2 regions of the Halobacillus sp. A1-3 genome follow, and region 2 is predicted to be linked to the other one. Evidence: riboswitches for the same ligand, from Rfam matches in the RefSeq annotation. Region 2 holds a riboswitch; the other holds the start of a gene.

Region 1 (3,419 bases), on a different contig from region 2:
ACCATGTCGTTGCGCTCAAACTCTCCATGAACAAGTACGTCCAGTCCCAATTCCTCCTGGCGGTTAATCCATTCAGATATATTGTTTTCTATAAACGTTTCATAATAGGAATCGGACCATTCCCCTTGGCGCCATTTTGATCGTGCCTGGCGTATTCCTTTGGTTTGCGGCAAACTGCCGATGGTTGTCGTTGGCAGCAGCGGAATCTTGAAAAACGCTTCCTGTAGTTTCTTGCGAGTTTGGTAGTCCCTATTTCGCTTTGTCATGTGAACGGTGCCCTCAGATAGTCGATCTGATGTATTTTGCTTTAAAGCCCATAGTTGGTTTCGTTTCTCTTTTTGGACAGCGAGTTCTTCTTCAATTAAATCTCTTCCATTGTTGATGCCTCTAGTTAAAAGGGTCACTTCTTCAAGTTTTTGATCGGCAAAAGCTAACCCGTTCTTTAACTCAGGATCTAGTTCTTGTTCAGTTTCTACAGTTACAGGGACGTGTAATAAACTACAAGAAGGTTGGACGATCAGGCTTTGAGTTTCAGAAAGAATTTCCTCAACTTGGGCAAGCTTCTCTTCCAAATCCGTTCTCCAAATATTTCTGCCATTGATCAGCCCGCCAGCAAGGGTTTTGTCTTTAGGAAAACCGTGCTTCTTTAATGCTTCTAAATTCGCTCCTTCGTCATGAACGAAATCCAGGCCAATCCCCGCGACTGGAAGGGATATGATCTCTTCATAATGATCAATAGCTTCAAAATAAGTTTGAAGCAGAATCTTAGCTCCCGGTAATTGCTGGTGGATTGAATGATACACCTCTTTAAAAAGTTGAAGGTCTTTCTTAGAGACTGATGTACATAGAATAGGTTCATCCACCTGAATCCAGTCCGCACCAGCACTTATTAGTTCCTGAAGCACTTGTATGTAGAGAGGGACAAGCTTCTCTAATAGAGGACCTGCATCAGCTTCCCTATACCCTTTTGCTAACTTGACAAAAGTAATCGGACCTAACAAGACCGGTTTAGTCGTCAGTCCAAGTTCTTCTTTCGCTTCTTTAAAGTATTGAAGCTGATAATTATGTGTAAGCTCGGGAGTTTGATCTAATTGGATCTCAGGGACGATATAATGGTAATTGGTATTGAACCATTTCGTCATTTCTGAAGCAACGGATTCATCGTTGCCGCGTGCGATATCGAAATAAGTAGTTATAGAATAATCCCTTTTTTTAAAACGTGAGGGAATCAGCCCAAACATAAATGCTGTGTCCAAAACATGGTCGTACAGACTGAAATCCCCAACCGGTATCAAGTCGATACCAAGATTATTCTGTTTTTGCAGATGAGTCAGGCGAATTTTTTTCATGTCTTTCAGCAGATCCTCTTCTGAGATTGAACCCTTCCAAAAACGTTCCAATGTCTTTTTCCATTCTCTATTTTCTCCGATTCTTGGATAACCAATGGCTGAACTTAGTACTTGAGTCATTTTGATTCCTCCCTTTAATTTTTGACAATAAAAAATCCCTCTATGTAGGAGAGAGATGGTTGAAAGTAGTTTGGGAAATAGCCGTTTATAACAAACGGATCCCATTCGTCTTAACACCTCCCTATTCCTCGTAGGTTTGAGTGTACAACCAACAGGCAGGTCTCCTGACTTATGTTCATCACAAACCTGCGTCTTCCCGTCTATTTATCTAAAAGACAGTGACTTGCAAGCAGGTTTGCTCCCATTTACAGTGGCGGGACCGTGCCGGAGTTTCACCGGACTTCCCTTTTAAGCTGAATAAGTCTATTCAGCACCTGAAGATCTACGGTATTCAGTTGTTGATCCATATGTAAGAAAAAAACCTCTCACGAAGGAGAGGTTTATACGTACAACCTCTCTTATCTTTCAAAGGCAAAGCTTTGCTGGAATTGGCACCTAAATCTGCAAAAATGCTGATTCGGCTGCCGGGCTTCGCTGGGCCAGTCCCTCCACCGCTCTAAATAAGAGATCGTATTCGTTTAATGGATTAAAAGAATACTAGCATGGAGGCAGGACACTGTCAAATTGAAGTAATGTCAGAAAAAGGTGTTTTTTATGACAGATTATGGTACGCTATCATTGGTTGTTAACCATTCGACAAAATTGGTTAACCGATACGTTCTTAGAAAGGGGATTTGTTTATGTGGAGAGTTTTAGCGATTAAAGCGATTAATGGTTATGAGATTACGAATGATGAAGCTTTAGACGTTCTAAACTGCCCGGAAGATGAGCTGCTCAGTTTGCTGCACAGTGCCTATCATGTCAGAAAGAAGTTTTACGGGAACAAAGTGAAGCTGAACATGATCATCAATACAAAATCAGGTTTTTGTCCAGAGAACTGCGGGTACTGTGCGCAGTCCAGAGATTCAAAAGCTCCCATCGAAAAATATCGAATGATGGACAAAGATACGATTGTTCGAGGAGCAGAAAAAGCTCACCAAATGAAGTCTGGTACATATTGCATCGTTGCAAGCGGAAGAGGGCCTTCCACACGTGAGATAGATATTGTAACCTCGGCGGTCAAAGAGATCAAAGCGAAGTATGATATAAAGGTTTGTGCATGCTTGGGACTACTAAAACCAGAACAAGCTGAGCAGTTGAAAGAGGCTGGCGTCGATCGTTACAACCACAATATTAACACCTCAGAAAATCACCACGATCAAATCACCACGAGTCACACCTACGACGATCGTGTCGTAACGGTTAACTATGCGAAACAATCAGGACTTTCCCCATGCTCCGGTGTCATAGTCGGAATGAAAGAATCGAAACAGGATATCGTTGATATGGCGCGCGCCTTGAATCTCATGGATGCGGATTCCATTCCAGTTAATTTCCTTCATGCCATCGATGGAACAGCGCTTGAAGGGACTGACGAATTGACGCCGTCCTATTGTTTAAAGATTTTATGCCTTTTCCGTTTTATCAACCCTACAAAAGAAATCCGCGTTTCCGGGGGGCGCGAGGTGAATTTACTCAGCCTACAGCCGCTAAGTTTATATCCAGCGAACTCCATTTTTGTTGGAGATTATCTAACTACAGAGGGGCAAGAAAGTACGGAAGACCACAAAATGATCGAAGATTTAGGGTTTGAAGTGGATGTAGTAACCAAGGAAAAAGTTTTAAGTTAAAAGAAACTGCCTCAATAGGGCAGTTTTTCTTTATTTCATATAAAATTCAATTCTTATTGAAAGGAAGTTTCTGTATGCACGACTTAAAGGAACAATTGCAAATAGTAGAAGAAAAGTATTTGAGCCTAGAAATAAGAACATCCTCTATAGAACTAGATAAGATATAAGCCGATGAGTTCTGGGATTTACTAAGAAAGAATGTTTAGAAAGCGGAGTAGTTTTATCGGAGATGACCTTACATAATTATCATATTCAATCGCTTGGAACTGATGTCTTGTTA
Region 2 (3,419 bases):
GGGAACTCATCCGCAGTTTTGAAGATTTATTGATCGAGGCAGCGAGAGAAGAGTCGGAAGTATTTCACACGTTGGTTCAACAGTCTTATCAGGATCTGATTCGTTCCGTGAAAACTCTGAATAATGTACCTGTGCCTTCTTACATTCAAGTCTATCTAGAAGTGAAGCTAGCCCTTGACCAGGAATATATCGTCAGTTCCATCGTTAATTCGGAAAAAGACGTGAAGGAGCTGCTTGACCACAGTGGACAGCTCCAGCTTCGTGCGCCCATGAACATTTTTATCGGTGGACAAATTCTCGATCGCGGAGTAACAATCCATAATTTGATTGGCTTTTTCTACGGAAGAAATCCAAAGACTTTCCAACAGGACACCGTGCTTCAGCATTCTCGGATGTACGGAGCCCGTCCGCTTGAAGACCTTGCCGTCACTCGCTTTTACACAACACAGAGAATTTATTCAATTATGGAGCGGATCCACGAATTTGATGCAGAACTTAGACGTGCCTTTGAATGTGGAGGGCAAGAACGTGGGGTTGTGTTTATCCAGAAGGATTTGACTTCAACCATTTTACCTTGCAGTCCCAATAAGATTTTATTATCCAGTTTGACCATGCTGAAACCTCATAAGCGTCTGTTACCGGTCGGTTTTCAAACCGGGTACAAGACCCACATCCAGAAAACAGTGCGTGAAATCGATCGCTTAATTGAAAATGAATTGAAAAATGCCCGCTATCACGAAGAAGGAGCTTACTTGATCCCTGTTGAAAAGGCGAAAGAAATGATCACGCTTGTTCATAAGACGCTTGAGATGGAAGAAGGTCGAGAGTTCAACTTGGACGAGTATCATAGTGTCCTTGATTATTTGAGCACCGAAGCAAAATCAGGGGCTTATGTGTGGCTAATCACAAGGACAAGACGTGAAATTCAACGCTTTAAGGAGGATGGGGCATTTGAGAATTCTCCAGATACACCAGGAAAAGGTAAAGGGGAGCTTGCCATCGCTAGAAGAAAAGCAAAGGACCATCCGGCTTTGATTATGCTCAGGCAGGAAGGAAAAAAAGAGCATGGCTGGAGAGGTGCTGAATTTTGGTGGCCAGTGGTTGTCGCCCCTTCTGAAACAAGGCCAACGGTTTTTGCGAATAAAACGGTGAAATAAGAGAAACGGCAGCCGAACAAATGGCTGCCGTCTTTTTTTATGCTTATTAAGTTAGTTGGATGGATAACTTTTTGTGTCGTGAGTCTACATCCAGCTCCTTGCCCGACTAGCTTATAAGTCAATCGGCTCGGTCATTATAAAGTCATTCACTCCAGGTTGTGCCCCCAAGGAGCTTACTCTTTTGCTCATGCATATTGCTTAAGCATTTTATACATACGCTGACCTTCATCATTCAGTACATGACCATTACCGTGACATTTCGTGCATTCTTTCGTATAGCTCGTTTCTTCAACGGCCATTTTCCACGCCGCTATTTCATTGGCATGATTGACACGCTGATAGTGATCCCCAAGCATGTTGGCTTTATGATCATCATATTCTTCATATTTTCCAGTTCCGTGACATAGAGGACAGACGTTGTATAGCTTACTCACTGTTTTGGTTTGCATCACGAACACTTCCTTGTTAGTTGATATTTATAAATTATGATTGATTTTACGGAATATTCAGACGGATTGCAAGAAGTTCATAGGCTTTTTTTTGATATAAAAAAGAAAAAAAGTCACAGTCCTAGATCTATCAAGGGATGACCAAATTTGTTAAGAATCTGTGAACAAAACCAATTCGTCATTCATTTCTAAATTCACTGAAAATTATCATTGACAGAACAAGGGTATGGATTCTATAATTTCTAGCAAGTCAAAAATAGAATCATGATTCTCTTATTTTGAGTGGCGGAGGGACTAGGCCCTGTGATGCCCGGCAACCTTTCAAGCTTTTTGTTTGAAAAAGGTGCCAATTCCTACAGATGTATTCATCTGGCAGATAAGAGGAAGAACCGAGAATTCAAACCCTTCTTCCTTTTGCCGGGAAGAAGGGTTTTTCATTATTAAAAAAGAAAGGTGCGGCTGAGGATGAAACGTACATTAGAAGAACGATTACAGGATGGGCCCGTTGTGTGCGGGGAAGGATACTTATTTGAATTGGAAAGACGAGGATATTTACAGGCTGGATCATTTGTGCCAGAGGTAGCGCTGGATAACCCTCAAGCGTTAAAGCAGACATATCGAGACTATATGCTGGCTGGTTCAGATGTTGTACTAGCCTTTACGTATAATGGCCACAGAGAAAAGATGAGGATCATCGGTAAGGAGGATCTACTTGAACCGTTGAACCGCCAGGCGATCCGATTAGCCAAAGAGGTAGCCCAGGAGCATCCAGAAGAAGAAGCGCTCGTGGCTGGGAACGTTTCCAATACGAACCTTTTCAATCCAGAAGATGAAGATTCAAAAGCGGCAGTAAGAGAAATTTTCAGGGAAATGACTGGCTGGTGTAAGGAAGAAGGCGTAGACTTCGTTAACGGAGAGACCTTTTATTACTATGAAGAAGCGAAAATCGCCCTAGAGGAAATTCAGAAGCAAGGACTGACTGCAGTCATTACGCTTGGATTGATGAGTGAGAATATATTAAGAGATGGCTATACCGTTGAAGAGGCGTGTCGTCTTTTAGAAGAACAAGGGGCTCTTGTTGTTGGCATGAACTGCTTCCGCGGTCCTGCTACGATGCAGCCTTATATCGAAAAGATTAGAGAAGAGGTAAAAGGCTATGTAGGGGCCCTGCCTATTCCGTACCGCACAACTGAAGAACATCCAACCTTCTTTAACTTGCCGGATGGCGGCTGTTCTTGTTCACTTCCAACAGAGACAACTTTCCCTACTTCTTTGGATCCATTGTATTGCAACCGCTATGAGCTTGCTGAGTGGGCAAAAGAAGCGAAAGAGACAGGCGTCAATTACTTTGGACTTTGCTGTGGTGCCTCGCCGAGCATGCTTAGAGAAGTTGCGGAAACGGTTGGCAGAGAAACTGTTAACTCGACGTATTCTCCTGACATGAAAAAGCACTTCTTGTTCGGTACAGACGAAACATTGCAACAACATAACAGGGAATACCGTACGAAAGCTTAGCTCATATGAGCGTTTTACGGATACGAGTTCTTCATACGTGATAAACTGAAAGAAAGAACGATTCGTAAAAGAGGTGAGGACGGGCTATGGAAAAAATGGATGAACAAAAACTGATTCAGCAGCATTTAGCGAATGAGCGGACGTATCTTGCCTGGATTCGAACTGCTATTGCTCTTGTCGGTGTAGGATTTTTAGCGACAACGCTTCACATTAATGGGGCCCAGCAAATGAGCCGTTTCGGAGAAGATCTGGCCATCCTTGTCAGCATTGCATCGTTGTTTCTAGGTGTCATGACGAT

Evidence for each region. A riboswitch is a leader RNA that binds a small molecule or an ion and turns the genes downstream of it on or off. The one in region 2 is predicted to bind S-adenosylmethionine.
Region 1: another riboswitch for S-adenosylmethionine. It lies ahead of metE (5-methyltetrahydropteroyltriglutamate--homocysteine S-methyltransferase); the one in region 2 lies ahead of ACRYKC_RS06240 (homocysteine S-methyltransferase family protein).

The regions. Positions count from the first base shown of each region.
Region 1 covers NZ_JBPCEO010000002.1:301,858-305,276, reverse strand. Annotated here, with positions in the region: gene metE (5-methyltetrahydropteroyltriglutamate--homocysteine S-methyltransferase) at 1-1,469, opposite strand, end outside; cobalamin riboswitch at 1,607-1,802, opposite strand; SAM riboswitch class I at 1,865-1,976, opposite strand; gene bioB (biotin synthase BioB) at 2,150-3,139, shown strand.
Region 2 covers NZ_JBPCEO010000003.1:164,785-168,203, forward strand. Annotated here, with positions in the region: gene ACRYKC_RS06230 (Z1 domain-containing protein) at 1-1,157, shown strand, start outside; gene ACRYKC_RS06235 (hypothetical protein) at 1,343-1,606, opposite strand; SAM riboswitch class I at 1,877-1,989, shown strand; gene ACRYKC_RS06240 (homocysteine S-methyltransferase family protein) at 2,072-3,121, shown strand; gene ACRYKC_RS06245 (YidH family protein) at 3,217-3,419, shown strand, end outside.